4 regions of the Pseudomonas sp. F-14 TE3623 genome follow, and region 3 is predicted to be linked to each of the others. Evidence: predicted binding sites of a transcription regulator. Region 3 holds the regulator's gene; each other region holds the start of a gene.

Evidence for each region. Region 3 encodes sigma-54, which starts transcription at its own class of promoters, with help from an activator protein. Its sites were predicted from a motif close to ANTGGCATNNANNTTGCTNT; they were not measured.
Region 1: the regulator sigma-54 is predicted to act here: its motif matches at 4,600-4,619, upstream of AB7M29_RS11295 (flagellar basal body rod protein FlgF).
Region 2: the regulator sigma-54 is predicted to act here: its motif matches at 4,451-4,470, upstream of AB7M29_RS20755 (sigma 54-interacting transcriptional regulator).
Region 4: the regulator sigma-54 is predicted to act here: its motif matches at 1,775-1,794, upstream of AB7M29_RS30125 (pilin).

The regions. Positions count from the first base shown of each region.
Region 1 is NZ_JBRJHM010000001.1:2,480,835-2,488,308, forward strand. Features, by position in the region: gene AB7M29_RS11275 (amino acid aminotransferase) at 162-1,355, opposite strand; gene AB7M29_RS11280 (4a-hydroxytetrahydrobiopterin dehydratase) at 1,355-1,711, opposite strand; gene phhA (phenylalanine 4-monooxygenase) at 1,817-2,602, opposite strand; gene AB7M29_RS11290 (sigma-54-dependent transcriptional regulator) at 2,884-4,443, shown strand; gene AB7M29_RS11295 (flagellar basal body rod protein FlgF) at 4,674-5,414, shown strand; gene flgG (flagellar basal-body rod protein FlgG) at 5,460-6,245, shown strand; gene flgH (flagellar basal body L-ring protein FlgH) at 6,298-6,993, shown strand; gene AB7M29_RS11310 (flagellar basal body P-ring protein FlgI) at 7,012-7,474, shown strand, end outside.
Region 2 is NZ_JBRJHM010000001.1:4,489,879-4,497,352, reverse strand. Features, by position in the region: gene AB7M29_RS20765 (SphA family protein) at 1-749, shown strand, start outside; gene AB7M29_RS20760 (CocE/NonD family hydrolase) at 832-2,541, shown strand; gene AB7M29_RS20755 (sigma 54-interacting transcriptional regulator) at 2,626-4,242, opposite strand; gene mhpA (bifunctional 3-(3-hydroxy-phenyl)propionate/3-hydroxycinnamic acid hydroxylase MhpA) at 4,501-6,165, shown strand; gene AB7M29_RS20745 (maleylacetate reductase) at 6,165-7,232, shown strand; gene AB7M29_RS20740 (dioxygenase family protein) at 7,235-7,474, shown strand, end outside.
Region 3 is NZ_JBRJHM010000001.1:1,715,419-1,722,892, reverse strand. Features, by position in the region: gene mlaE (lipid asymmetry maintenance ABC transporter permease subunit MlaE) at 1-284, opposite strand, end outside; gene AB7M29_RS07680 (ATP-binding cassette domain-containing protein) at 284-1,093, opposite strand; gene AB7M29_RS07675 (KpsF/GutQ family sugar-phosphate isomerase) at 1,371-2,345, shown strand; gene AB7M29_RS07670 (KdsC family phosphatase) at 2,345-2,869, shown strand; gene lptC (LPS export ABC transporter periplasmic protein LptC) at 2,877-3,449, shown strand; gene lptA (lipopolysaccharide transport periplasmic protein LptA) at 3,436-3,984, shown strand; gene lptB (LPS export ABC transporter ATP-binding protein) at 3,984-4,709, shown strand; gene AB7M29_RS07650 (RNA polymerase factor sigma-54) at 4,894-6,387, shown strand; gene hpf (ribosome hibernation-promoting factor, HPF/YfiA family) at 6,467-6,775, shown strand; gene ptsN (PTS IIA-like nitrogen regulatory protein PtsN) at 6,788-7,252, shown strand; gene rapZ (RNase adapter RapZ) at 7,255-7,474, shown strand, end outside.
Region 4 is NZ_JBRJHM010000001.1:6,520,719-6,528,192, forward strand. Features, by position in the region: gene AB7M29_RS30110 (DUF748 domain-containing protein) at 1-50, shown strand, start outside; gene AB7M29_RS30115 (DUF2845 domain-containing protein) at 50-346, shown strand; gene AB7M29_RS30120 (BON domain-containing protein) at 630-986, opposite strand; gene AB7M29_RS30125 (pilin) at 1,303-1,728, opposite strand; gene pilB (type IV-A pilus assembly ATPase PilB) at 1,955-3,655, shown strand; gene AB7M29_RS30135 (type II secretion system F family protein) at 3,658-4,875, shown strand; gene AB7M29_RS30140 (prepilin peptidase) at 4,877-5,749, shown strand; gene coaE (dephospho-CoA kinase) at 5,746-6,369, shown strand; gene yacG (DNA gyrase inhibitor YacG) at 6,366-6,566, shown strand; gene AB7M29_RS30155 (hypothetical protein) at 6,576-6,791, opposite strand; gene AB7M29_RS30160 (energy-coupling factor ABC transporter permease) at 6,855-7,474, opposite strand, start outside.

The DNA.
Region 1 (7,474 bases), 770 kb from region 3:
GATGGGATTGTCTAGACAGGTCAGCAAGAGGGGGCGACACCGTGCAAATGTGGGAGCGGGCTTGCTCGCGAAAGCGGAGTGTCAGGCAACGATGATGTCGACTGACCCTCCGCCTTCGCGAGCAAGCCCGCTCCCACAAAGTGACTTGCAGTGCTTGATGGTTACTTGCAGACGTCAGCGATAGCTTCGGCCAGCAAGTCCAGGCGCGTTGCATCAATCCCCGCCACGTTAGCCCGGCCCGAGCTCACCATGTACACGCTGTGATGCTCGCGCAGCTGTTTGACCTGTTCCGGCGACAAACCGGTGTAGGAAAACATCCCGCGTTGCACACCAATGTGCGCAAATTGCTCGCGCAAACCATGGGGTTCAAGTGCTTCGACCAGACCGCTGCGCAACTGCGCGATACGCAAACGCATGGCTTCCACTTCGTCGACCCAGCGGCTTTTCAGCTCTGGATCGCCGAGGATGGTCGCGACCACGGCGGCGCCATGATCCGGTGGCGTCGACCACAGGTTACGGGCGATGTTGGCCAGTTGGCTGCGGATATCCACCAGTTTGTCGGCGGTTTTCGCGCAGACAATCAATGCGCCGGTGCGGTCGCGGTACAGGCCGAAGTTCTTCGAGCAGGAACTGGTGATCAGCACTTCCGGCAACTCGGCGGCGAACAGCCGGGTCGACCAGGCATCTTGCTCCAGGCCGTCGCCAAAGCCCTGATAGGCGAAGTCGATCAGTGGCAGCAAATCGCGACTGCGCACCACGTCCAGCACCCGACGCCAATCGTCATGGGACAGGTCGAAACCGGTCGGGTTGTGGCAGCAGGCATGCAGCAGCACCACATCGCCCTTGGGGGCTTCATTGAGCACCGCCAGCATCGCTTCCACATCGAGACGATTGTCGCTGCCCACGTATGGGTAATGACTGACCCTGACCCCGGCCGCCGCGAAAATGGTTTCGTGGATCGGCCAGGTCGGGTTACTCAACCACACGCCACGGCCCGGCAGGCATTGGGCGATGAAGTCAGCGCTCAAGCGCAATGCACCAGTGCCGCCCGGCGTTTGAGTGGCGCCGGCCCGTTGTTCGGTGATCAGCGCCGAATCAGCGCCAAGCACCAACTCATTGATGACCTTGCCGAACGCTACATTGCCGTGACCGCCGATGTAGGTCTTGGTGGATTGACGCTCCACCAGGTGCTGCTCGGCGAGCTTCACCGCTTCGAGGATTGGCGTCAGGCCCTGGGCGTCTTTATAGACACCCACGCCGAGGTCGAATTTGCGCGGGTTAGGGTCCAGCGCATAGGCCTCCATCAGGCCGAGAATCGGGTCGCCAGGTACTCGACCGATGGCGTCGAAATGCATTATTTGCGGCCCTCGGCGTTCTTGGCCACTTCGTCAGTGCGCGCGGCCATGATGAAGTCGTTGCGGTGCAGGCCTTTGATGGAGTGGCTCCACCAGGTGACGGTGACTTTGCCCCACTCGGTCAGCAGGCCCGGGTGGTGACCTTCGGCCTCGGAGATTTCACCGACGGCGTTAGTGAACGCCAGCGCGTGTTTGAAGTTCTTGAACAGGAAAACTTTTTCCAGCTGCATCACACTGTCGCGGACTTCGATGTTCCAGTCAGGGATTTGCTTGATCAGGATCGGCAATTCTTCGTCGCTGACTTGAGGGGCGTCGGCGCGGCAGGCTTCGCAATGGGCTTGGTTTAATGTGGACATGATGTGTTCCTGAAATCGAGTGTTTTGAAAAACGGTCGTCAGTGGGACCACGCTAAAGCAAAGCGGCGATCCGTAACAGACTCACTTGATGCCAAAAGGCGCGGGTCACGCAGCTTTTGGCGGAAATTTCGGCGTGTGCAACCCCAACTGCATACCTTGCTTGACCATGCCCATGATGTCTTCGTGAGCCAGATCGAACAGGCGCTTGAGGTTGGGCAGGACAAAGTACAGCGGTTGCAGAATGTCGATGCGGTACGGCGTGCGCATACATTCCAGCGGGTCGAACGCCTGATGCTCAGGCTCGTTTGACAGGCAATAAACGGTTTCTTTCGGCGAGGACAAAATACCGCCACCGTAGATGCGCAGGCCTTGTGGGGTGTCGACCAGACCGAACTCGATAGTCATCCAGTACAGGCGCGCCAGATACACGCGTTCTTCCTTGGAAGCCTGTAGGCCAAGTTTGCCGTAGGTGTGGGTGAATTCGGCGAACCAGGGGTTGGTCAGCAGCGGACAGTGGCCAAAGATCTCGTGGAAAATGTCCGGCTCTTGCAGGTAATCCAGCTCTTCGCGGGTACGAATAAAGGTCGCCACCGGGAACTGCTTGTTTGCCAGCAATTCGAAAAAGGTCTGAAAGGGAATCAGCGCGGGGACTCGGGCAACCTGCCAACCGGTGGTTTCACCGAGGACCTTGTTGATTTCACCGAGTTGCGGAATGCGGTCGTGGGGCAGACCGAGTTTTTCGATACCGTCCAGGTATTCCTGGCACGCACGGCCCTCGACCACTTTCAATTGGCGAGTGATCAGCGTGTTCCACACCGCGTGTTCTTCGGCGGGGTAGTCGATAAAACCTTGCGCATCGGGCTCGCGAGCCACGTATTGCGTCTGCTTCATGCTGCTCTCCTGCTAGGGGATTCGTTCTTGTTGTGTGTACAGCTATAGACCTAGAAATACCCCAAGGGGTGCGGTGTTGCAGCAGGTGATCCGCGGTGAGAGTAGGAAAAATCTCGGCTTTTCGTAAAGTATTCGTTACGGATTGATCGCTAAGGCGCAAGTATTGATATTTGCGGGTTTGAAATGGCTCACAGGTGTCACATAATCTTGACGACTAACTTGGTGCCCACGCAGAAAATTTCTTGCGCCGGGCCTCGATCACCGCTGTTACGGGCCTTTATATGCGTATCAAAGTCCACTGCCAGAACCGCATCGGTATCCTGCGCGATATTCTCAACCTGCTGGTCGAGTACGGGATCAACGTTGCTCGCGGCGAAGTGGGTGGTGAGCACGGCAATGCGATCTATCTGCACTGCCCGAACCTGATCAACATTCAGTTCCAGGCGTTGCGTCCGAAGTTTGAGGCGATTGGCGGGGTATTCGGCGTCAAGCGCGTAGGGCTGATGCCCAGCGAGCGTCGGCACATGGAGCTCAATGCCTTGCTCGGGGCCCTGGAGTTTCCGGTGCTGTCGATCGACATGGGCGGCTCCATCGTCGCGGCCAACCGTGCAGCAGCGCAGTTGCTCGGGGTGCGGGTGGACGAGGTGCCGGGGATACCACTGTCGCGGTACGCCGAAGATTTCGATTTGCCGGAGCTGGTGCGCGCCAACAAGTCACGGATCAACGGCTTGCGGGTGAAGGTCAAGGGTGACGTGTTTCTCGCCGACATCGCGCCGCTGCAATCGGAGCATGACGAAAGCGAGGCCATGGCCGGTGCGGTGTTGACGTTGCACCGGGCGGATCGGGTGGGCGAGCGCATCTATAACGTGCGCAAGCAGGAATTGCGCGGCTTCGACAGCATTTTCCAGAGTTCGAAAGTGATGGCGGCGGTGGTGCGCGAAGCGCGGCGCATGGCACCGCTGGATGCGCCGCTATTGATAGAAGGCGAAACCGGCACCGGCAAAGAGTTGTTGGCGCGGGCCTGTCACCTGGCGAGCCCGCGTGGGCAATCACCGCTGATGGCGCTCAACTGCGCCGGTCTGCCGGAGTCCATGGCCGAGACCGAACTGTTCGGCTACGGCCCCGGTGCCTTCGAAGGGGCGCGGGCCGAAGGCAAGCTCGGGCTGTTGGAGCTGACAGCGGGCGGCACGTTGTTCCTCGACGGCGTCGGCGAAATGAGCCCGCGCTTACAGGTGAAATTGCTGCGCTTTCTGCAGGACGGTTGCTTCCGTCGTGTCGGCAGTGATGAAGAGGTCTATCTGGATGTGCGGGTGATCTGCGCAACGCAAGTGGACTTGTCCGAGCTGTGTGCTCGCGGTGAATTTCGCCAGGATTTGTACCACCGCTTGAACGTGCTCTCGCTACACATCCCGCCGCTGCGAGAATGCCTCGACGGCTTGGCGCCGCTGGTGGAGCACTTCCTCGATCAGGCCAGTCGGCAGATCGGTTGTCCGTTGCCGAAACTGGCGCCGGCGGCGATGGAACGGCTCAGCCATTATCATTGGCCGGGCAACGTGCGGCAATTGGAAAACGTACTGTTCCAGGCGGTTTCCCTGTGCGACGGCGGGACAGTCAAAGCCGAGCACATTCGTCTGCCTGACTACGGCGTGCGTCAGCCGCTTGGCGATTTTTCCCTTGAGGGCGGCTTGGACGAGATTGTCGGGCGCTTTGAAAAGGCGGTGCTGGAACGTTTGTATTCCGAGCATCCGAGCAGTCGGCAACTGGGCAAGCGGTTGGGGGTTTCGCATACGACCATTGCCAATAAGTTGCGTGAGTATGAGGTCGGTAAAGAGCCGGGCTAGACAGCTTTTGTGGCGAGGGGGCCGTGTTGGCTGCCAAGGTCGACGCTTGCCGCAAGCGGCATAACACCGCCGGTTTTTCGTCTTCGACACATTCCCCCAATCCCCTCTGAATCCCTCAAGTCCTTTGTTTGCCGGGCCCGGCGCCGCCAGAAAAAAGTTGGTCTGCAAATTGCTTATGGCTCAGCAGTACAGCGGTGGGCGGCAAACGTCCGGCATGCAGAGGAAAGAGTGTGGACAAGTACCTTTATGTGGCAATGACCGGCGCCAGCCAGAATGCACTGGCGCAGAAGGCTCATGCGAACAACCTGGCGAACATCTCTACTAACGGTTTTCAGAAGGACCTGGAACAGGCCCGTTCGATGCCGGTGTTTGGTGACAGCTTTCCGGCGCGTGCGTTTGCCATGAGCGAGCGTCCGGCCACCGACTTCTCCCCGGGTGCGCTGGTGCAAACCGGTCGCGACCTCGATGTCGCGGTGCAAGGCAACGGTTGGATCGCCGTGCAGAACCCCGATGGCGGTGAAAGCTACGTGCGCACCGGCAGCTTGAACGTGGACGCGCTGGGCGTGCTGCGTGCCGGCAACGGTATGCCGGTGGTAGGCAATGGCGGGCCGATTGCCGTGCCGCCCGAGCAGCAAATCGAAGTCGGCGAAGACGGCACCATCAGCATCCGTGCGATGGGTGAAGGCCCACGGGTGATGGCCGAAGTCGACCGCATCAAACTGGTCAACCCAGACTTCAAGAACATGACCAAAGGCCTGGACGGTTCGATCCACACCAAGGACGGCAAGCCGGCGCAAGCCGATGCCAACGTCAAGCTGGTGTCCGGGTTCCTTGAGTCGAGCAACGTCAATGCCGTGGAAGAAATGACCTCGGTGCTGGCGCTGGCCAAGCAGTTCGAACTGCACATCAAGATGATGAACACCGCCAAAGACGATGACCAGGCCATGGCTCGGGTCTTGCAGATCAGCTAATTATCAGAACGTCGCGCCGTAAAACAGGCGCACGAGGAGAATCGAATGCTTCCGGCTCTATGGGTTGCCAAAACAGGTCTGTCCGCCCAGGACACCAACCTCACCACCATTTCCAACAACCTGGCGAACGTATCGACCACGGGTTTCAAACGTGACCGCGCCGAGTTCCAGGACTTGCTGTATCAGATCAAACGCCAGCCAGGCGCCCAGTCGACCCAGGACAGCGAATTGCCGTCGGGTCTGCAGGTGGGTACTGGTGTGCGCATCGTCGGCACCCAGAAAAACTTCACCGCCGGTAGCTTGCAAACCACCGAGCAGCCGTTGGACATGGCCATCGACGGTCGCGGCTTCTTCCAGATTCTGCAGCCGGACGGCACCACGTCCTACACCCGTGACGGTACCTTCCACCTGGATTCCAACGGCCAGATCGTCAACGCCAGCGGCTTCGCCCTGGAACCGGCGATTGTCATTCCGAACGACGCCCAGACCTTCACCGTCGGCCGTGACGGCACTGTGTCCATCACCGTTGCCGGCAACCCGGCCTCCCAGGTGATCGGCAACCTGCAAACCGCCGACTTCATCAACCCGGCCGGTCTGCAAGCGGTGGGTAACAACCTGTTCCTGGAAACCGCTGCCAGTGGCGCACCGCAAGTCGGCACCCCGGGCCTCGCCGGTTTCGGCACCACGCTGCAGAACACCCTGGAAACGTCCAACGTCAGCACCGTTGAAGAGATGGTCAACATGATCACCACTCAGCGCGCCTACGAGATGAACTCCAAAGTGATCTCCACCGCCGACCAGATGCTCTCGTTCGTAACGCAGAATCTGTAATCAAGTCTATGAGGCGGCCATGAGGTCGCCTGCAATACCGTGAGGTAGGGTCATGAATCGCTTTGTATCTGTTCTGGCACTGAGTGGGGTCGTCGTGCTCACGGGCTGCGTTGCCCCGCCGCCCAAGCCCAATGACCCTTACTACGCCCCGGTGTTGCCGCGCACGCCGCTGCCGGCTGCCGCCAATAATGGCTCGATCTACCAGGCCGGTTTCGAACAGAACCTGTACAGCGACCGCAAGGCGTTCCGGGTCGGTGACATCATCACCATCACCCTGAACGAGCGCACCCAGGCGAGCAAGAACGCCAACTCGCAGATCGACAAGAACAGCGACACCAGTGTCGGCCTGACCTCGTTGTTCGGCTCCAGCCTGACCACCAATAACCCGATCGGTAGCAATGACCTGAGTCTGAACGCCGGCTATAGCGCCGACCGCGCCACCAAGGGCGACAGCAAGTCCGGCCAGAGCAACAGCCTGACCGGTTCGATTACCGTGACCGTTGCTGACGTGTTGCCCAATGGCATCATCGCTGTACGCGGCGAGAAGTGGCTGACCCTCAACACCGGTGATGAGCTGGTGCGGATTGCCGGCCTCGTTCGCGCCGATGACATCGCCACCGACAACACCGTGTCGTCGACCCGCGTCGCCGATGCACGCATCACCTATTCGGGCACCGGTGCGTTTGCCGATGCGAGTCAGCCAGGCTGGTTCGACCGTTTCTTCCTCAGCCCGCTGTTCCCTTTCTAGGTGGCTTCTCTGGTGAGCATGTTGAACTTCAAGCACCTGATGGTGGGCGCCCTGTTGCTGTCCGCAGCCTTTGATGCTCAAGCCGAGCGGCTGAAGGATATCGCCAGTATTTCCGGCGTGCGTTCCAACCAATTGATCGGCTACGGCCTGGTGGTCGGGCTTAACGGCACCGGTGACCAGACGACCCAGACCCCGTTCACCCTGCAGACGTTCAACAACATGCTTTCGCAGTTCGGCATCAAGGTGCCGGCAGGTTCGGGCAACGTGCAGTTGAAGAACGTCGCGGCGGTGTCGATCAGTGCCGACTTGCCAGCGTTCGCCAAGCCGGGTCAACAGGTGGATATCACCGTCGCGTCCATCGGTAACTCCAAGAGCCTGCGCGGCGGTACGTTGTTGCTGACGCCGCTCAAAGGTATCGACGGCAACGTCTACGCTATCGCTCAGGGCAACCTGGTGGTTGGTGGTTTCGATGCCGAGGGTC
Region 2 (7,474 bases), 2.8 Mb from region 3:
ACCTTGTAAATTATTCCGCTGATACGCTGAATGACAAGCACGGTACGGAGAGATCCGGGCACAATAAAATTGACGTGCACGCATTCGCTAACCAATTTATATGGATAACCGATTATTCCCTGCTGGGTGGGAACTATGGCATGAACGCCATCGTACCCATTCAACAGCAGGAAACCAAAATAAGTAATTTTGGTGTGAAGGGTGATGCCGAGGGTGTTGGCGACATATTGTTGCAGCCCATCACGATAACCTGGCACGCCCAGCAATGGGATGCGGTCAGTATGTTAGGCGTCTGGGTTAAGACCGGCGACTATGATAGCGACCGATCTGTGTCAATTGGTAAAGGCTACACCTCCTATATGTTCACCCTTGGCGGAACCCGGTACTTGGATCACGAAAAAAAATGGGCCGTCTCCGCTACATCCAGATATGAAAAGAATGGCGAGCAAGAGGGAACCCATTTGACACCGGGCGATGCATTTTCTGTGGAGTGGGGTATCAGCAGAAAGATAAACCCACTCTTGGATGTAGGGCTTGTAGGGTACGACGTCTGGCAGTTGACAAATGATTCGGGGACTTCTGTCTTCCATCCCGGGACTAAAATAGAGCACCATGCAATAGGTGGTGAGGTTCAGTATTTTTGGCGTGATACTCAATTACTCCTCAATGCGGCGGTGTATCACGAATATAAAAGTGAAGATACTTTTCAGGGCGATACTGTCCGATTCACAGTTACAAGGCGGCTCTAACTCCAACGTAAAGCGTAAAGTTCATCCCCTGATCCGCAGCCAAGATAATGCAGCTGTAGGTTCATCCAGAAGAGAAGTCAGAATGACTACCATCCGTGTCGGCAATATTGAGGTCCTGTTTAGACCGTCTACCCCGGTTGAAGAATCGTCATACCCGGGGTTTAATCAAGGCTCTTACATCCTTCCCAAAGGGTCAGTTCATCGCGAAGGAGGGATGCCTCTTACATGCGACATACTTGTTGAGCAGGATGTGCCTATCCGGCTGCGAGATGGTGTTACTGTCCGCACAGATATCTATCGTCCGGTCGACGCGGTCAATGTGCCAGCCATTGTAGGGTGGAGTCCTTACGGCAAACGGGGTAGCTGGCTGACCAATGATGTGTTCGGGCATCCGACAAGGATGGATGTTCCTGTCCATTGGGAAGATGGCCTGAACAAATTTGAAGCGCCAAATCCGGCCTATTGGGTTGCTCATGGTTACGCCGTCGTTGCTCCCGATAGCCGGGGAGTATTCATGTCCGAGGGGGACATCCGTACGTGGGGGCCTCAAGAGCCGCTTGATGAGTATGACGTTATCGAGTGGGTGGGAACTCAGCCCTGGTGCAACGCAAAGGTGGGCCTGAGCGGCAACTCAATGCTCGCGATGTCACAATGGTTCGTCGCGGCCCTGCGTCCACCTCATTTGGCGGCTATTGCGCCTTGGGAAGGAGCATCTGACATTTACAGAGACACTTCCTGTCGTGGTGGGATTCCTGAAATCAAGTTCAGCGGCGGTATCTTTTCTCATATATATGGACATACCCGCACTGAGGATTTAATCGCCATGACGTTGGCGCATCCGCTTTACAATGAATATTGGGATGCGAAAGCCGCGAAACTTAAAGACATCATTGTTCCAGCGTATATTGTCGCTTCCTGGACCAATATCCTCCATACCGCTGGCACGCTACGCGGATGGAAAGAAATATCCTCAGCTGAGAAGTGGCTGCGAGTCCACAACACGTTTGAATGGCCAGACTACTATAGCCCCGCTAATGTCGATGACTTACGCCGCTTCTTTGATTGCTATCTGAAGGGTATCGACAATGGGTGGAGCGCCACGCCTCGTGTGCGTCTTACAGTCCTGAACCCCGGTGGCATGGATACCGTCGGACGGGCGGAACTTGATTTTCCGTTGAAGCGAGAGGTCCTGACCCCCTTCTTCCTCCACATCGCTTCGGATGGAAACGTACTTTCCAAAGAGCCACAAGCAAGCAAGAGGGAAATTTCATACGACGGTCATTCCAAAGCTGGCGCAAGGTTCCAGATCCGCTTCGATCAAGATACTGAAGTGACGGGTTACATGAAACTCAAGCTTTGGGTGGAAACCCGTGAGCATGATGATATGGACGTGTTCGCTTTTATCAGGAAGCTGGATGTCAACGGCCAGGAACAACAGACCGAAGTTGTAACAGGCCGTCCGTTTCTCGGTCCGAACGGGCGTCTGCGCGCCTCATTGCGGGCTATTGATGAGACCAGGTCCACGGCGTCGGAACCCTACTTGAATTACGACAAATCAGAAAAACTCAAATCAGGCGAAGTGCTGCCCCTTGAAATCGGTTTCTGGCCATACTCCATGCGTTGGAAGCAAGGGGAAACGCTCGAGTTGATTATTTGCGGGGTTAATCTGTTGGTCCGTCCCGAGTTTCCGCAGGTTCCACCCGAAGACACCCTCAACAAGGGTGCGCACATCATCCACACCGGTGCAGAGTACGATTCCCATCTCTTGATTCCTATTATTCCTAATGCTTGACGCTCGATAATATGGCGCCCGGGCAAGTGAGCAATTGCTTGTACGGGTGTCATTCAGCTAATGCGTCATACGCTTGGGGCGTTTCTAGGCCGAGTTCTCTGCCTGACTTTTAATCGACTCTTTCTTAAGTCGGTGCTCCAATTGCCGTCTTGTCAGACCAAGAAGGCGAGCCGCCTGAGCGATGTTTCCTTCTGCTCGTGACAGGGCTCTTTCAACCGCGGTGTCAATAATGGACTCTAAAGGCCTTTCATCCAGCCAATGCTCCAGCACCTCTTGCTTCGGCCGTATGGCCTGAGCATCGCGAGGCGGGGATAAAAATAGCTGGCTCAAGCCAATCGGCTCATTATCATCAGCCAGGACAACACCTCGCTCGATGAGATTTTCAAGTTCTCGGATATTTCCCGGATAGTCGTACTCCAATAGGGCCCGGACCGCGGCTTGAGTGAGCCCTTTGATCTGCCTGCGATGTTGAGTTGAAAAGCGCTTGATGAAGTGCCGGATCAGAAGAGGGATGTCATTGCGTCGTTCACGCAATGCGGGGATGTGCACAGGTACTACGTTGATCCGGTAATAAAGATCCTCGCGAAAGCGTCCCTCCCGGACATCTGCTTCCAAATCCGCATTAGTCGCGGCGACCAGCCGGAAATCCACTTTCCGCGTCGCATCATCCCCCAATCGCTGAACTTCGCGTTCCTGTAACACACGTAACAGCTTCTCCTGGGCAACCGGAGCAAGCGTGCCTATTTCGTCCAAAAAAAGCGTGCCTCCTTCTGCCTGCTCGAAACGACCGGGGCGGCTGCGCAGCGCTCCAGTGAACGCACCCTTCTCGACGCCGAAGAGTTCAGACTCGATTAGCGTTTCAGGCAGCGCCGCGCAATTGACCGCGATGAACGGAGCCGCCGAGCGATGGCTGAGGCGATGCAGGAGACGGGCAAAACGCTCTTTGCCTACGCCTGTTTCGCCGCGAAACAAAATAGTCACGTCGCGCTCGGCGACCTTCTCTATTTGCCGGCAGGTGGCCAGGAAAGAAGGGTCGGCTCCAATCAGGTCGGCCAGCGCCAAGGCATCGTCCATATGAGCGTCATGCAGCGATGCGTTCACATAGTCAGAGGTATCGAACACGTTAAGCTGATCCGCATCGGCCCCCCACTCTTCAATAGGCTTACCGATAATCCTGCAATGCGGATGACCCATTGCTCGACATTCGACCTCTCGAAATAACACGGCCCTGCCGAAGAAAGCGCTATTGAATCCAGAAGCGTGACCTACCTGCATCCAGCAAACAGGCTCCATTGCATGAGGGGAGTGCGCCAGAAATGCGCTCGCTTCCATCGAGTCGTGCCAGAGCTGCTCGACGTAATGATGACCCGACTCGACATTCACCTCCATGCGTATGGTTTCTACCCGAGTGATTCCTTCCATTGCGTGTAATAAAGGCCCTGCCATAAAAGCCTCATCGCTCTCATCCCCTCGAAGGTTTCTTGCTAAACCGGCATCACTGGAGCCGGCTGCATAACCCAGTCTGGCCAGCAATCTTCGTGCTTGGCTTATGCCTATCTCAGCAATCAACTCATGACGGAACGCCGCAAAGGCGGGGAGCTGCATCAGGAATGCGCGTTGCTGGCCAATCCAGATATGGCCGCGTTCCGGGTCCATTCGAAGCTGACGAATTAGAGTGGCGGGGAGCGTTTCAGTGCGCATTCAGAGGTTCCACATTTTTGTTATTAAACAAGATCTATCTAACAAATACGTTTAACACTGGCAATGAAATATAACGACGCCCAGAGATTTTCTTACTAATCATTTGATAGGTAAGGACTTATTTGGTTAGGCATGGTGTTTGCTTTTGGCTAAGGGCTGCAGCACGAATGTCTTTACGGATTTCAGAAAAAGGGACAGGACCCTGCAAACACCCAAATTTTTGCCAGCAGCGCTGCTGATGGTTGGAGATCAATAATAATGACAATCGAGATCTATGCCGCGACGCCAAATTCAATGACCGTTGCTCCCCTTCGCTACGATTGCGATGTGGCGATTGTCGGCGCCGGCCCGGTGGGCTCGCTTCTCGCCATTCTCCTCGCTCGACAGGGTCATCGGGTGCATCTCGTCGAGCGATGGCCTCAGCCTTATGACCGGCCACGCGCAGTAACCTTTGATCATGAGATCGCGCGAATCCTTGCCATTCTGGGAATTGACTCAGACAACGATCCAGCGATCGAATATCACGACGACCTGTATTACTGGCGAAACGCTGCTGGCGAAGACTTGCAGCTGGTGGATTGGAAAAGTACGTCCGCCTCTGGCTGGCGAGTCCGTTATTGGTTCCACCAGCCGGCTCTGGAAAGGCGACTTCTCGACATCGTTCACGCGATGCCGCAGATTCATTTGCTGCGAGGTTGGGAAGCGAACGAACTGACTCAGGACGACGCGGGCATCTGGTTGAGCGGTAAAACAAATGATGAGGTCGCGCCCACACATCTGCGAGCTCGCTACGTTGTTGGCGCCGATGGAGCTAACAGCTTTGTGCGCGACAAGCTCGGTCTTAGCAGCACGGACCGTGGCTTTTTCTATGACTGGCTAATTCTCGACATGATTCCGAAGACACCGCGTATTCATGATCCGGTGCATTGGCAGTTGTGCGATCCACAGCGACCTACGACGATCGTGCCCGGCGGTCCTGGTCGGTTGCGTTGGGAGTTCATGGCCCTGCCAGGTGAAATAAGCACCGAATTGGCGGATCCGGTAAACGCTTGGCGCTTATTGGAACCTTGGGATGTAACGCCTGAAAACGCCACGCTCGAAAGAAGCGCTGTTTATCGGTTCCAGGCACGGCTGGCGAATAATTGGCGTAATGGACGTGGCGTAATTGCGGGGGATGCGGCTCATTTGATGCCTCCCTTTGCCGGCGAGGGTATGTGTGCCGGCTTAAGAGATGCTGTGGCGCTTAGTTGGAGGCTGGATGCAATTTTGCGCGGCATCATGCAAGACACTGTCCTGGATTCCTATACCTGCGAACGCAGGGAACACGCCAAGCATTACCTCGAGTTTTCGATGGCGCTGGGCCGAATCATCTGCATTACCGACGACCAGCAAGCGGCCATCCGAGATGAGCGGATGAAGCTCGAGCTTGAAGCCAGTGGCCGTACTCCTCTTATAACCGACAAGGTTGCACTTGGCCCTGGGGCATGGTGTGCGCACGCTCCGCACTGCGGAGAGCTGTCGGTACAAGGCATCGTACTGAGCAATGGTCGAAAGGGCCGTTTTGACGAGATCGTGGGGCGCGGTTGGCTTCTGCTCTGTTGGGGCATGAATCCGGTGGATGCGCTCAATCTAGTTCACTTCCCAGTGCTTGAGGCGCTCCAAGCGCGACAGGTGCACATCGGGGCGCCGGGTAGCAATAGTGAGGTCGTGGACGTTGACGGGACCTATGCAGCCTGGTTCGAGTCATTGGGTGCGTGCTACCTGCTGATCCGCCCGGACTTTTATGTCGCTGGCTGTGCTGCCTCGCCAAAAGCACTTCAAGAACAACTGGAACTTCTAGCTCAACGTTTAGGCCTCCATCAGTCGCCCAAGGGTGCGGTGTTGGACCTGTTGCGGCCAACTTCTGAACCGAGGACCGTTTAATGTACGACTTTACCTACCACTCTAATTCTGCCCGCGTGATATTCGGGATCGACAAGTCTCATCTTCTGGCAGAAGAGATTCAGGCTTTAGGCTGTAGTCGCGCACTGCTGCTTTCAACTCCAGAGCAGCGAGCGGACGTTGAACGCCTGGAAACAGTGCTCGGCCCTCTGTGCGTAGGTATTTTTGCCAACGCTACCATGCATACACCAGTCGAGGTGACCGAGCAGGCGCTGGACTATTACCAGCGTGTTGGCGCTGATTGCGTAGTGGCCTTGGGTGGAGGGTCGACGATCGGCCTCGGCAAGGCTATCGCCTACCGCAATGATGCGCCGCAGCTGGTCATTCCGACCACCTATGCGGGGTCGGAGGTCACCCCGATTTTGGGGCAAACCGCTGAAGGGATCAAAACGACTCTTTCATCCAATAAAATCCTTCCGGAAGTGGTGATTTATGACGCTCAGCTTACCCTGGGTTTGCCGGTAGCGATGAGCGTTACCAGCGCGCTGAACGCGATGGCGCATGCCGTCGAAGGCTTGTACGCAAAGAACCGTAACCCGATCACATCGCTGATGGCGATAGACGGTATCCGAGCCCTTCATCGTGCTTTGCCACAGATCATTCTCCAGCCAGACAACCTTGAAGCGAGGCGCGAGGCGCAATACGGGGCTTGGTTGTGCGGGACGGTATTGGGCAGCGTAGGCATGGCGCTGCACCATAAGCTATGCCATACCCTCGGTGGCAGTTTCGGTCTGCCACACGCCCAGACGCATGCCGTGATGTTGCCTCACACCGCTGCTTATAACCAAGACGCTGCCGCAGAATGGCTGCGACCTCTCGGCGATGTGTTTGGAAGCGATCTGGGCGCAGGATTGTACGACTTCGCCAAGGATCTAAATGCTCCAATGGCTCTTCGAGACCTCGGTTTATCAGAGTCCGATCTGGATTGTGCTATGGAACTGGCGCTTCGCAATCCCTACTGGAATCCAAGGCCGTTGGAGTCAGCGGCTATTCGTGATTTATTACAGCGCGCCTGGTCCGGTGATCGCCCTGTCAGCGGGGGGCTTTGATCGTGGAGTATTTTAGCGAAGAGGCCTCGGCCCAAGTGGTAAATGCCCATATAGGCGATGGTGCCGATGTGCGTTTGCGCACAATTATGACCTCGCTGGTTGAGCATCTGCACGCGTTCATCAAAGAGGTCGAAATAACCGATGCAGAGTGGGGGGAGGCTATCGACTTCCTGACTCGCACCGGTCAGATGTGCTCTGAACATCGGCAAGAATTTATTCTGCTGAGCGATACCCTTGGAGTG
Region 3 (7,474 bases):
ACCATCTGCCCGACTGCCTGCTCCGAACCGTAACTGGACAGAATGTTAAAGCCCTGCAGCGCCAGCACCATGCCGATGAATACCCCGGAGACCACGATGATCACCAGGGACATCACGCCCACCGAATGCAGTTGCTTGACCAGCAGGCCAAAACCGCCGCCGATGCCGCCACGACCGAGCAAGGCATGAAACAGGAACAGCGCCGAACGCCCGAATACCGCCAGCACATCGATGCCGGCGAAGCCGAAGCGGCGTACTCTTTCTATTAATGAAATCTTGCGCATTAGCGCTTCCCCAGAAGATCTGCGCGGTAATCCGGCGCTGGAAAGTGGTATGCGACCGGGCCGTCGGGTTCGCCAGTCAAGAATTGACGAATACGTGGCTCATCCGATTTCATCAAATCCTTGGGTGTGCCCTGGCCCAACACTTGCCCGTCGCCCACCACAATGAGGTGGTCAGCGATGCTCGCGGTCTCGGCCAGATCGTGGGAGACCACGATGCTGGTGATGCCCAGCGCATCGTTGAGCAGGCGGATCAGGCGCACCAGCACGCCCATGGCGATCGGGTCCTGGCCGACGAAAGGCTCGTCGTACATAAGGATTCGCGGATCGAGCGCAATTGCCCGGGCCAGCGCGACGCGACGCTTCATGCCGCCGGACAATTCGTCAGGCATCAGGTCGATGGCGCCACGCAAGCCCACGGCCTGCAATTTGAGCAAGACAATGTCGCGGATCATTTCTTCCGGCAGTTCGGTATGAACACGCAGCGGAAAGGCAACGTTCTCGAACACATCAAGATCGGTAAACAACGCGCCGCTCTGAAACAACACACCCATGTGCTTGCGCGCATCGAACAGATCGCTGCGCGACAACGTCGGCAGGTTCTGGCCGTTGACCCAGACTTCGCCGCTGGTAGGACGCAATTGTGCGCCTATCAACCGCAGCAGCGTGGTCTTGCCACACCCGGAAGGCCCCATGATGCCGGTGACCTTGCCGCGCGGTATGCGGATATCGACGTTATTGAAAATGCTGCGCGTACCGCGCTTGAAGGTCAGTCCCTTCAGCTCGACCGCGTAGGCGTTATCGGCACTCATCTAAACTCCTTGCGATGCAGCCTCTCACTCGGACGCCTGGCTTTCTGGCGAAAGCACATACCTCCCCGGGCAGGCCGAACTGGCGGCGAACTATATCACTGCAAAGCTCAAGCGCCCAAGGCCCAAGCCGGGCATGTTCAGCAACATGACCTCCTGAAATCATCTATTTAGAGAGGATTGGGTAACAAGGAATGACAAACCACGACGAACTAGCGTGAGGGTTTTGTTCATTACCGTTATAATCGCCGCCTTTTCATCAGGCTATTCGATTTCCGACATGAACCAATCCAGCGACCTGATTCAATCCGCACAACGCACCATCCGCCTCGAACTGGAAGCCGTACAAGGCTTGCTACCCCATATCGATGCGGATTTCGTACGTGCTTGCGAGATGATTCTGGCCAGCAAAGGCCGTGTGGTCGTGGTCGGCATGGGCAAATCGGGGCACATCGGCAACAAGATTGCCGCCACCCTCGCCAGCACCGGCACCACGGCTTTCTTCGTGCACCCGGCCGAGGCCAGCCATGGCGATATGGGCATGATCACCCGTGACGACATTATTCTGGCGCTGTCGAACTCCGGGTCCACCAATGAAATCGTCACCTTGCTGCCGCTGATCAAGCGCCAGGGCATTCAGATGATCAGCCTGACCGGCAACCCCGAGTCGCCGCTGGCCAAGGCTGCGGAAGTCAACCTCAATGTAAGCGTCGAACACGAAGCCTGTCCGCTGAATCTGGCGCCCACCTCGTCGACCACCGCGGCACTGGTCATGGGCGACGCTCTCGCCGTTGCCTTGCTTGAAGCTCGCGGTTTTACCGCTGAAGATTTCGCTTTTTCCCACCCGGGTGGCGCCCTTGGTCGGCGCTTGTTGCTGAAAGTGGAAAATGTCATGCATGCCGGCACCGAATTACCGCAAGTCATGTGCGGCACGCTGCTCAAGGATGCCTTGATGGAAATGACCCGCAAGGGGTTGGGCATGACCGTTGTACTGAGCACAGATGGAAAGCTCGCCGGGATCTTCACCGACGGCGATCTGCGCCGCACTCTGGACCGCACCATTGATATCCACAGCACGACCATTGATGAAGTGATGACCGCCCACGGCAAGACCGCCCGCGCCGAGATGCTCGCCGCCGAGGCGCTGAAAATCATGGAAGACCACAAGATCAGCGCACTGGTAGTGGTCGACAGCGAAGACCGCCCGGTCGGTGCCTTGAACATGCACGATTTGCTGCGTGCGGGAGTAATGTAATGAGCACGGACCTGCTGCAACGCGGCAAACAGATCAAACTGGCGGTATTCGACGTCGACGGCGTACTGACCGATGGGCGCCTGTACTTCCTCGAAGACGGCAGCGAATTCAAGACTTTCAACACCCTCGACGGCCAGGGCATCAAGATGTTGATGGCAGCCGGCGTGCAGACCGCTATCATCAGCGGCCGCAAGACCCCTGTGGTTGAACGGCGTGCAAAGAACCTCGGTATTCCACACCTTTATCAAGGTCGCGAAGACAAACTGGTGGTGCTCGACGAACTTCTTGCCCAGCTCAACCTGAGCTATGAACAAGTGGCCTACCTTGGCGACGACCTGCCAGACCTGCCGGTGATTCGCCGTGTCGGCCTGGGCATGGCGGTGGCCAGCGCTGCCAGTTTCGTGCGCGAACACGCCCACGGCATCACCCAGGCCCGTGGTGGCGAAGGTGCTGCTCGCGAATTCTGCGAATTGATCCTGCGCGCCCAGGGCCGCCTCGATGCGGCCAACGCCGCGTACCTGTGAGCCCATCATGCTGAGCAAAAAGATTCGTAACATCCTGATGTTCGGTTGCATCGCAGCGATTTTTGCAGCGGTCGGCTACTGGAACATCAGCCCGGAACGCTTCCTCGACAAACCGGTGGTGAAGGTCGATGAAAGCGCGATCGACTATTACGCCATCAACGCCCATAGCGTGCAGTACCTGCCCGACGGCAAACTGCAATACGAAATGACGTCGGACAAGGTCGAGCACCTGAAAGCGACCGAAGTGACGTTGCTGACCAATCCTGACCTGAACATGTTCCGTGGCACCGAATTCCCCTGGCACGTCCAGAGCGAACGCGGCGAAGTCAACCCGGACGGCACTCAGGTCGAGCTGATTGACTCGGTACGTATCACGCGTTTCGATGAAAAAAACCGCAAAACCCTGATTACCACCACCCGTATGACAGTGTTCCCGCAGCAGCAATATGCGCAGACCGATCAACCCGTTAGAATCGACGGCGCTGGCGGTGTATCGACAGGCAACGGAATGAAAGCGTACTTGAAAGAAAGCAGGATACACCTGCTATCGAACGTAAGAGGACAGTATGAGGCTCGTTAAAACTCTCCCTATTTTGCTCAGTCTGGGCGCAGCACTGGGAAGCGTGAGCGCCTGGGCTCTGCCGAACGATCAAGAGCAGCCTATCCGCATTCAGGCCGACGATGCCCAACTGGACGACAAGAATGGCGTTGCCACTTATAAAGGCGATGTAATCATTACGCAGGGCTCGATGAAGGTCACCGGTAACACCGTGACCATCACCCGCACCCCGGCCGGCGACATCGACGTGGTGACTTCGGTGGGCAACCTCGCCTACTTCGAGCAACTGCAAACGGCGGGCGACACCAAGCCTGTTCAGGGTTACGGAGTGACAATTCAGTACCACGCCTCGCAAAACCGCGTCGTGCTGATCGATCGCGCCAAAGTCATCGACAAAGACAACAACGTCACCCAAGGCGAGAAAATCGTCTACGACACAGTCAAAAAGCTTGCGAGTGCCGGTCGTGCCACGGGTAACAAGGTTACCGAGGAGCGTCCTCGCATCGACATGGTGATCCAGCCGAAGAAGAAAACCGACGAGCAAAAGGCCCAGTAATGGCAACTCTGAAAGCTCAGCATCTGGCCAAGAGCTACAAGAGCCGTCAGGTCGTGCGCGACGTCAGCCTGTCCATTGACAGCGGTCAGATCGTCGGCCTGCTTGGCCCTAACGGCGCCGGTAAAACCACCTGCTTCTACATGATTGTCGGCTTGGTACAGGCCGATCAGGGCCGTGTACTGATCGATGACCTGGACGTCAGCCACCAGCCGATGCACGGTCGTGCGAAGGCGGGTATCGGCTATCTTCCGCAAGAAGCGTCGATCTTCCGCAAACTGTCGGTGGCCGACAACATCATGGCCATCCTCGAGACTCGCAAGGAACTCGACAAGGCCGGTCGTCGCCAAGAGCTGGAAAGCCTGCTGCAGGAATTTCACATCCACCACATCCGCGACAACCTCGGCATGAGCCTGTCCGGTGGTGAACGCCGCCGCGTGGAAATCGCCCGGGCACTGGCCACCAATCCGAAATTCATCCTCCTAGACGAACCCTTCGCCGGTGTGGACCCGATTTCGGTGGGCGACATCAAGCAGATCATTCATCATCTCAAGGCCAAAGGCATTGGTGTGCTGATCACGGACCACAACGTCCGTGAAACCCTGGATATCTGCGAAACCGCCTACATCGTCAACGATGGTCAACTGATCGCTGAAGGTGACTCCGCCACCATCCTAGCCAATGAACTGGTCAAGGAAGTGTATCTGGGTCATGAGTTCCGCCTGTAAGCACTCAGGTGCCCGGGTCGCCGAGAGAGCGCTCACTTCAATAAAAAATCAATAACTTTTTATTGTTACAGCGCTCTAGGCAAACACTTCAGTTTCGGGCATATAATTTGCTTATGTTTGGCGCTTCGGCGCCCTGTAGTGGATGGCGCATGTGCGCCGGCGAATAAGGTGTTAAGCCCCTGCCATGAAACCATCGCTAGTCTTGAGAATGGGCCAGCAGCTGACGATGACACCGCAGCTGCAACAGGCCATCCGCCTGCTCCAATTGTCGACCCTGGACCTGCAACAGGAAATCCAGGAGGCCCTGGAGTCCAATCCGATGCTCGAACGCCAGGAAGAAGGCGACGACTTCGATAACGCAGACCCCTTGGCCGATAGCGCCGAACAGAAACCCAACGCCGACATTCAGGAACCCTCCTACCAGGAAACCGCCCCGACGGTGGATAACCTCGAGGAAGGCGACTGGAACGAACGAATTCCCAACGAGTTGCCCGTCGACACGGCCTGGGAGGACGTCTACCAGACCAGCGCCAGCAGCCTGCCGAGCAATGATGATGACGAGTGGGATTTCACCACCCGCACATCAGTCGGTGAAAGCCTGCAAAGCCATTTGCTCTGGCAGCTGAACCTGGCACCGATGTCCGACACCGATCGTCTGATCGCCGTAACCCTGATCGACTGCATCAACAATCAGGGCTACCTGGACGAAACCCTCGAGGAAATCCTCGAAGCGTTCGACCCGGAACTGGACATCGAACTGGACGAAATCGAAGCCGTCCTGCACCGCATTCAACAATTCGAACCCGCTGGCATCGGCGCCCGCAACCTCGGTGAATGCCTGCTGCTGCAACTGCGCCAGCTGTCCGCCAAGACCCCTTGGCTGGCCGAGGCCAAGCGTTTGGTCACCGATTACATCGACCTGCTCGGCAGCCGCGACTACAGCCAGCTGATGCGCCGCATGAAGCTCAAGGAAGATGAGCTGCGCCAGGTCATCGAATTGGTCCAGAGCCTCAACCCACGCCCGGGCTCACAGATCGAGTCCACTGAAGCCGAATACGTCGTTCCCGACGTGATTGTGCGCAAGGACAACGAGCGCTGGCTGGTGGAGCTGAATCAGGAATCTGTGCCACGCCTGCGGGTCAATGCCCAATACGCCGGCTTCGTGCGCCGCGCTGATACCAGCGCTGACAACACCTTCATGCGTAACCAGCTGCAGGAAGCTCGCTGGTTCATCAAGAGCCTGCAAAGCCGCAATGAAACCCTGATGAAAGTCGCCACCCAGATCGTCGAGCATCAGCGCGGCTTTCTTGAATACGGTGACGAAGCCATGAAGCCGTTGGTACTGCATGACATCGCCGAAGCGGTGGGTATGCATGAATCGACGATTTCACGGGTGACCACACAAAAATTCATGCATACCCCACGGGGCATCTATGAACTGAAATACTTTTTTTCCAGCCACGTCAGTACCTCCGAAGGCGGTGAATGCTCGTCCACAGCGATCCGCGCGATCATCAAAAAACTGGTTGCTGCGGAAAATCAGAAAAAGCCGTTGAGTGACAGCAAGATCGCTGGTTTACTGGAGGCACAAGGCATTCAGGTAGCCCGTCGCACCGTCGCCAAGTACCGCGAATCCCTGGGGATCGCGCCTTCCAGCGAACGGAAGCGGTTGATGTAGCCGCCGGGCTCGCCACAGCGTTCCAGTGGCAGGCATTTCTGCCTGCCGCTTTATGCACTGGCAACGAAGGAGAAGCTGTATGCAAGTCAACATCAGTGGACACCAACTGGAAGTGACCGAACCCCTGCGCACCTACATCGGCGAAAAACTCGACCGATTGGAGAGGCATTTCGACAAGATCACCAATGTGCAAGTCACGATGAACGTCGAAAAACTGCTGCAGAAGATCGAAGCCACGCTGCATATTCCCGGCGGAGAAGTGGTCGCCAATGCCGAGCATACGGACATGTATGCCGCCATCGACCTGCTGACCGACAAGCTGGATCGCCAACTCAAAAAGCATAAGGAAAAGACCCAGAGCCTCCTCCAGGGCGCGACCGGTCGTTAACACCCCCAATCCATGATCCGACTAGAAACCATCCTGACCCCCGGCCGTTCCCAAGTGAACGCGCCGGGTGGCAGTAAAAAGAAAGCCCTCGAGCAAATTGCCAACCTTATCCACCGCGAAGTACCGGATCTGGAAATGCAGGACGTCTTCGAGGCCCTGATTGCCCGTGAGAAACTCGGTTCTACCGGTTTCGGCAACGGCATCGCCATCCCCCATTGCCGGCTCAAAGGCTGCACCTCGCCAATCAGTGCGCTGCTGCACCTGGAAGCCCCTATCGATTTCGACGCCATCGACGGTGCCCCGGTTGACCTGCTGTTTGTGCTGCTGGTCCCGGAAGCTGCCACCGATGCACACCTGGAATTGCTCCGCCAGATCGCCAGCATGCTGGATCGCAAGGAAGTGCGTGAAAAACTGCGCAGCGCCCCGAGCAATGAAGCCTTGTATCAGGTTGTCCTGGACGAGCAGAACGGTCACTAATCATGCGCCTGATCATCGTCAGCGGCCGCTCCGGCTCAGGTAAAAGTACCGCCCTCGATGTGCTCGAGGACAACGGCTATTACTGCATCGACAACCTGCCTGCCGGCTTGCTGCCGGAGCTGGCCGAACGCGCGCTGATTCATACTGAACTGGCACAACCGCTGGTGGCCGTGTCTATCGATGCGCGTAACTTGCCGAGCCACCTGTCACGGTTTCCCGAAT
Region 4 (7,474 bases), 4.8 Mb from region 3:
CAGAAAGCGATGGCCGCGTTATCACCCCCATGCATCTGGATGCCGAGTGATGGGCGCTCGCTGGCTTCTGAGCCTGGCCCTGGGGTTGGCTGTCGGTCAGGCTGCGGCGGCCGATACCTTGCGATGCGGCAGTCAATTGATCAGCGTCGGGGACAGGTCCGGCGAAGTGCTGCAAAAATGCGGAGAGCCCATTGCCCGCGACGTGTTGGGCTACAAGCGCAGCGCCAATCGGCGGGAAGAGTTTCAGGTCGAGGAATGGACCTACGGGCCCAACAGCGGGATGTACCAGTACCTGCGCTTTGAAGGCAACCGGTTGGTTCGAATCACCAGCAAGCGCGGCAATTAAATCCACCACAAACCAATGTGGGTGCCAGTCAATGTGGGAGCGGGCTTGCTCGCGAATGCGGTGTGTCAGTCGGCATCAATGTTGACTGATACACCGCATTCGCGAGCAAGCCCGCTCCCACAGTTGTTTTTGCGTAGCCCGCAATAGAACAGGCCCCGACACGAATGCCGGGGCCTGTAATGGCCACGTCCTTGTGGCCTTCGCATGAACTCTCAAGTCGCGGCAGACGTATGACTCGGCCCGTCTACCGCACCTTCTCCCGGTCCAGGCGAGAAGCCTTGCCTTACTCGGATTTCAGGCCGTCAGCGGACACATCTTTGACGCCTTTGATTTTCTTGGCGATAGCCACGGCGGTTGTTTTCTGAGCGTCTGTCAGAACAGTCATGGAAGACAGGGAAACAACGCCTTTGTTGGTTTCGACTTTAATGTCGGTGCCTGGGATGCCTTTTTCGGTGACCAAGTCTGCTTTGACTTTGGTTGTGATCCAGGTATCGGAAACATCCTCTTTCGCTTCAGTAACTTCACCGGCGGCCAGCATCATAGGTGCCTGAGTCGCTTGGGTGGTCTGTGCAAATGCAGCGTTGGCCATGGTCAGGGTCAGCGCGGTAGCAGTAGCGGCAGCGATAGCGAACTTCTTCATACGAGTAACTCCTGTATTTCTGGAAAGTCTGCTGCGTGTCTTGTCAGCAGGGTTACAGGAGATAGTGCGAACGTTGTGCCAACTGCCCGATAAAAAATAAATGCTTATAAATCAATTAGTTAAAAACAACGGCAATTTTCGAAATCATGTAAATTGCATGACTGCGAAATTATCTACATGCAACATGCGGGTTTTAGCGCAGGCCTAAGGCCATGAATTGTCGGGGATTTTCTTGATTATTGAATCGACCCACAAATGACGAGTAAAAAACTGCCCCGCGTCGTGAAACGCGGGGCATTGGCAGGATGACTATGGATCAGGCGCCAGCAGCGGCAGCGCCAGTGCAGCCTTTGGGCGCATATTCCTGTTCAACCGTCGTGGCGCAAGTCCAGCCGCCAGCGAGCGTGCGCGTAAGCGTGATGGTTTTGCTAAGCACCGGCCCTGGGGCATTAAGAATGATGCAGCCAATAGTACCTGCACCGTCAGCGGCGGTACCCGTTGCTGAAATCGTGCAATTACCTGTGGTCAGCTTACCGCCGATCAGATCGAGGGTAGGGTTAGTGCCTTGGTTGATGATGTCTTCGAAAGGCACCTTCAGTGCCGAGATTTCTGCAAGAGCAGCGGTTACTTTCGCCCGCGCCTGGTACTTCGAATACTGCGGCAACGCAAACGTCGCCAGAATCCCGATGATCGCCACCACGATCAGCAGCTCGATCAGGGTAAAACCTTTTTGATTTTTCATAGACAGGCTCCATGCATGAGTCGAAATCTCATGATCTGAACAAGGCACAGCACAGGTCATGCCAAGCCACGCGCGCCCCTGCCTGCTAGGCGCGAGATCGAGGCAAAGACCTTTCCTACTCCAAGGATTCGCATTATCTGACACTTTTTGTCACCTCACCCCGGCTGGTTTGGTTCCACTGCTTGACTAGGCTATAAGTCATTAACTGTCTGCGTCCGGTATCCCAATGAATGACATTGCCCTTAGCGGTCTGGCCAAGCAATTGGTGCTGGCCGAGCTGATCACTGATCAAAGTGCGCAACAGGCGTATCAACAAGCCCAACGCAATCGAATCTCGCTGGTCAGCTATCTGGTGCAAAACAAACTGCTGAAAAGCTGGCAGGTCGCCGAGGTGGCCTCGGAGCATTTCGGCATGGCCCTGCTGGACCTCAACTGCCTGGACAAGGACACCCAACCCCGAGGGCTGGTCAGTGAGAAGCTGATCCGTCAGCACCACGCCCTGCCCCTCTGGCGGCGCGGCAACAAGCTGTTCGTGGGGATTTCCGACCCGACCAATCATCAAGCCATCAACGACATCCAGTTCAGCACCGGGCTGAGTACTGAAGCCATTCTGGTGGAGGAAGACAAGCTCAGCGACGCCATCGAAAAATTCTTCGACAACCACTCCACCGGCCTGGAAGACATGGCCGACGTCGATCTCGATGGGCTGGATATCGAGTCGGTCGACGAGCAGAAACAGGACTCTATCGTAGGCCAGGATGCCGATGACGCGCCGGTGGTGCGCTTCGTCCACAAGATGTTGCTCGACGCGATCAAGAGCGGCTCTTCCGACCTGCATTTCGAACCCTATGAAAAAATCTACCGCGTGCGGATGCGCACCGACGGCATGCTGCGGGAGGTCGCCAGGCCACCGACACAACTGGCCAACCGCATTGCTTCGCGGCTGAAGGTCATGGCCAGTCTCGACATCTCCGAGCGGCGCAAACCCCAGGACGGGCGAATCAAAATGCGCCTGTCCAAAAGCAAGTCCATCGACTTCCGGGTCAACACGCTGCCAACCCTGTGGGGCGAGAAAGTGGTGATCCGGATCCTCGACCCATCCAGTGCCCAAATGGGCATCGATGCCCTCGGCTACGAACCCGACCAGAAAGACCTGTACATGGCCGCTCTCAAGCAGCCACAGGGAATGATCCTGGTGACCGGCCCCACCGGCTCGGGCAAGACCGTGTCGCTCTATACCGGCCTGAACATCCTCAACACCGTCGACATCAATATTTCCACCGCCGAAGACCCGGTAGAAATCAACATGGAAGGCATCAACCAGGTCAACGTCAATCCCAGGCAGGGAATGGATTTCGCCCAGGCGCTGCGCTCGTTTCTGCGTCAGGACCCGGACGTGATCATGGTCGGTGAAATCCGCGACCTCGAAACCGCCGAAATCGCCATCAAGGCCGCCCAGACCGGGCACATGGTGCTTTCCACACTGCACACCAACAGCGCCGCGCAAACCCTGACCCGCTTGCACAACATGGGGATTCAGGGGTTCAACATCGCGACCTCGGTCAGCCTGATAATCGCCCAGCGCCTGGCGCGTAAACTGTGCAGCCATTGCAAAAAGCCGATCGAGATTCCCCGCGAGGCTTTGCTCAAGGAAGGCTTTCCCGAGGAACGCATTGGCTCGTTCACGATCTATGAACCGGTCGGTTGCGATCAGTGCAACAGCGGTTACAAAGGGCGAGTAGGGATTTATGAAGTGGTAAAGAACACCCCAGACCTGCAACGGCTGATCATGGCCGAAGGCAATTCACTGGAAATCGACATCCAGATGCGTAAGGACGGCTTCAACGACCTGCGTACTTCGGGCCTGCTCAAGGCCATGCAAGGCATCACCAGCCTTGAAGAAATCAATCGGGTCACCAAGGACTGAACATGGCGGTCAAAGCAGCGAAAATCAGCGTATATGCCTGGGAAGGCACAGACAAAAAAGGCACCAAAATGACCGGTGAATTGACCGGTCAGAATCCCGCGCTGATCAAGGCCCAGTTACGCAAGCAAGGGATCAACCCGGGCAAGGTGCGGAAAAAAACCGCGTCCATTTTCAGTGCCGGCAAACGCATCAAGGCCCTGGACATTGCCCTGTTTACCCGGCAGATGGCGACCATGATGAAAGCCGGCGTACCGCTGCTGCAATCGTTCGACATTATCGGCGAAGGCTTCGATAACCCGAACATGCGCAAGCTGGTGGACGAGGTGAAACAGGAAGTCGCGGCTGGTAACAGCTTCGCCGCAGCCCTGCGCAAAAAACCCCAGTACTTCGATGAGCTGTACTGCAACCTGGTGGATGCCGGCGAACAGGCCGGGGCTCTGGATACCCTGCTGGAACGGGTGGCGACCTACAAGGAAAAGAGCGAAAGCCTCAAGGCCAAAATCAAGAAAGCCATGACCTACCCGCTGGCGGTGGTGTTCGTCGCGATCATTGTGACCGGTATTCTGCTGGTCAAGGTTGTGCCGCAGTTCGAGTCGGTGTTCTCGGGGTTTGGCGCCGAGCTGCCAGGGTTCACCGTGATGGTCATCGGCTTGTCGGAGTTCCTGCAGGCCTGGTGGTGGATGGTGCTCGGCATGCTGGGCGCGGTGGTCTTCGGCGTCCGCCATGCCTTTAAAAAGTCCCCGGGCTTTCGGGACCGGATGGACACCTGGCTGCTGAAACTGCCGTTGGTTGGCGCGCTCATGTACAAGTCCGCCGTGGCCCGTTACGCCCGCACCTTGTCGACGACATTTGCCGCCGGGGTGCCACTGGTCGAAGCCCTGGATTCAGTGGCAGGCGCGACCGGCAACATCGTGTTCAAGCGAGCGGTGTTACGCATCAAGCAGGATGTTTCCACAGGCATGCAGCTGAATTTTGCCATGCGCACCTCCGGTATCTTTCCGAACATGGCAATCCAGATGACGGCCATCGGCGAAGAGTCCGGCGCACTGGACGACATGCTCGACAAAGTCGCGAGTTTCTATGAGGACGAAGTGGATAACATGGTCGACAACCTGACCAGTCTGATGGAGCCTTTCATCATGGTGGTGCTGGGGGTTATCGTCGGCGGCCTGGTGGTTGCGATGTACCTGCCCATCTTCCAACTTGGCTCAGCGATCTGATATGTCCCTGAACGAATTTCTGAGTCTCAACCCGCTGGCCTTCGTGATCACCGCATCGGTGATCGGCTTGCTGATCGGCAGTTTTCTCAACGTGGTGGTCTGGCGCCTGCCGAAAATGCTTGAGCGTGAATGGCGCCTGCAGGCCCATGACGTCCTGGATTTACCACCCGAAGCCCCCGGCCCGGCTTACAACCTGATACTGCCTCACTCCGAGTGCCCCGACTGCGGCCATCGGATTCGAGCCTGGGAAAACATTCCCGTGCTCAGTTATCTGTTTTTACGTGGGCGATGCTCGAACTGCGCGACGCCGATCAGCAAACGTTACCCGCTCACCGAACTGGCCTGCGGCGTGCTGTCGGCGTTCGTCGCCTGGCATTTCGGTTTCGGTTGGCAGGCCTGCATGGTGCTGGTCCTGAGCTGGGGTCTGTTGGCGATGAGCCTGATCGACGCCGAACACCAGCTGTTGCCGGACGTGCTAGTGCTGCCGTTGATATGGCTGGGGTTGATCGTCAACAGCTTCGGGCTCTTCGTGTCACTGCATGACGCGCTCTGGGGCGCGGTGGCCGGCTACATGGCGTTGTGGACGGTGTTCTGGCTGTTCAAGCTGATCACCGGCAAGGACGGCATCGGCTACGGCGACTTCAAGCTCTTGGCGATGCTCGGCGCCTGGGGCGGCTGGCAGATCCTGCCGCTGACCATCCTGCTGTCATCGCTGCTGGGCGCCATCATCGGGGTGATTTTGCTGCGCCTGCGGGACGCAAAAACCTCGACTCCGCTGCCCTTTGGCCCCTATCTGGCCATTGCCGGCTGGATTGCCTTGCTCTGGGGTGGTCAAATAACCGGCTTCTATTGGCAGTTTGTCGGTTTGAAATGAATACCCCTGTGGAAAAACCCTGGATTCTCGGCCTGACCGGCGGCATCGGCAGCGGCAAAAGCGCGGCCGCCCAGCACTTCATCGACTTGGGCGTGCACGTGGTGGACGCCGATCATGCGGCTCGCTGGGTGGTCGAACCCGGTCGCCCGGCACTGGCGAAGATCGCCGAGCACTTTGGCCCCGGCGTGCTGCAAGCCGATGGCCAACTGGATCGCGCGGCGCTGCGCAAGCTGATCTTCGAAGTGCCGGATGAACGCCGCTGGCTCGAAGCGCTGCTGCATCCGCTGATCGCCGAAGAGATCGCCCACCATCTGGCCAAGGCACAATCGCCTTACGCGATTCTGGTTTCGCCTCTGCTGATCGAGTCCGGGCAGTACGCCATGACCCAACGGGTTTTGGTGATCGATGCCCCGGAACAGTTACAGATCGAACGCACCCTGCAGCGTGACCAGACCAGCGAACAGCAGGTCCAGGCGATCCTCAAGGCCCAGTCCAGCCGACAGGACCGCGTGAGCCATGCCGATGATGTGGTAGTCAACGACCGCGACCTCGCCTGGCTGCACAGCGAGGTCGAACGCCTGCATCACTTTTACCTTACTTTGCGTGGAGGCCAGTCATGAGCCAAACCCCAACCGTCGATTGCCCAACCTGTGGCGCCCCTGTCGAATGGAGCCCCGAAAACAAGTTCCGGCCGTTCTGTTCAGACCGTTGCAAACTGATCGACCTGGGCGCCTGGGCGTCGGAAGAACACAAGATTCCGGTGAGCCCGGATGCCGAAGACGAAATGTTCAGCGAAGACTTCGACCCGCGTCACTGATCCCGCCCCTCAGGGCCGCATAAAGCCATAGTCCTGGCCCTCGTCGAGGTTCTCGGCGAGAAACCGCAACTCATCGGCCAGGTCTTCTATATTGCGTACCGCCTTGCTCTGCTGCACCACCGCACTGAGCAAGGCGCGCAGGCTCAACCCCGGATCGAAGCCCACCTCTTGCGCCACATCCAGACTCTGACGCAACTCCTGCCGGGCCCACTCATACACACTCATGCCATTGCTCCTGAAGGTTTTCCAGAGCATGGATTCGGCAACGTTTTTTGGATTTGATGTGGATCAAGATTTGGGATCGTCGTCCTTCCAGGGCGCCGAAAGGTAGCGCGTGCGATTGAACGTCTCCAGCCATTCGGGGCAGAACACCACCAATGCGCTGACCACCATGCCGTTGATAAATGCTTCCGGGAAAATGAGCAGCCACAGATAGCCGACAAAATCTTCCAGCCAATACGGCATGGCAAAACGTTCGTCGTACCACAGCAATGTAAGCGCCAGAATCAGGCACAACAGGGCCGACAACGCAGCGGCAAAAAAACCGGAACAGAAGATGTACACAAAGGGATTACGCGGCTGCGCGCGCTCGACCAGGATTGCGCAGCACTCGGTGACCAGCACCGGCAGCAGAATCAGCAGCGCGCCGTTGACCCCCATGGCCGCCATGTCCTGCCGCCCCAGCAGCACCAATCCCGTTTGCGCGACCAACCCGCCAACAATCGCCAACGGCCAATCCAGCAGTAGCGTCACTGCCGTCATGCCGATGAAGTGATAGGACACGCCAGTGTCGAAGTCTCGTCGCACCAGCCAGAGCATGAACAGTGCGAACACCGTGCCGAACAACAGATGCTGACGGCGGCTATCGCTGAACAATTCAACCCAAGGCGTTCGACAGACAGCCCAGA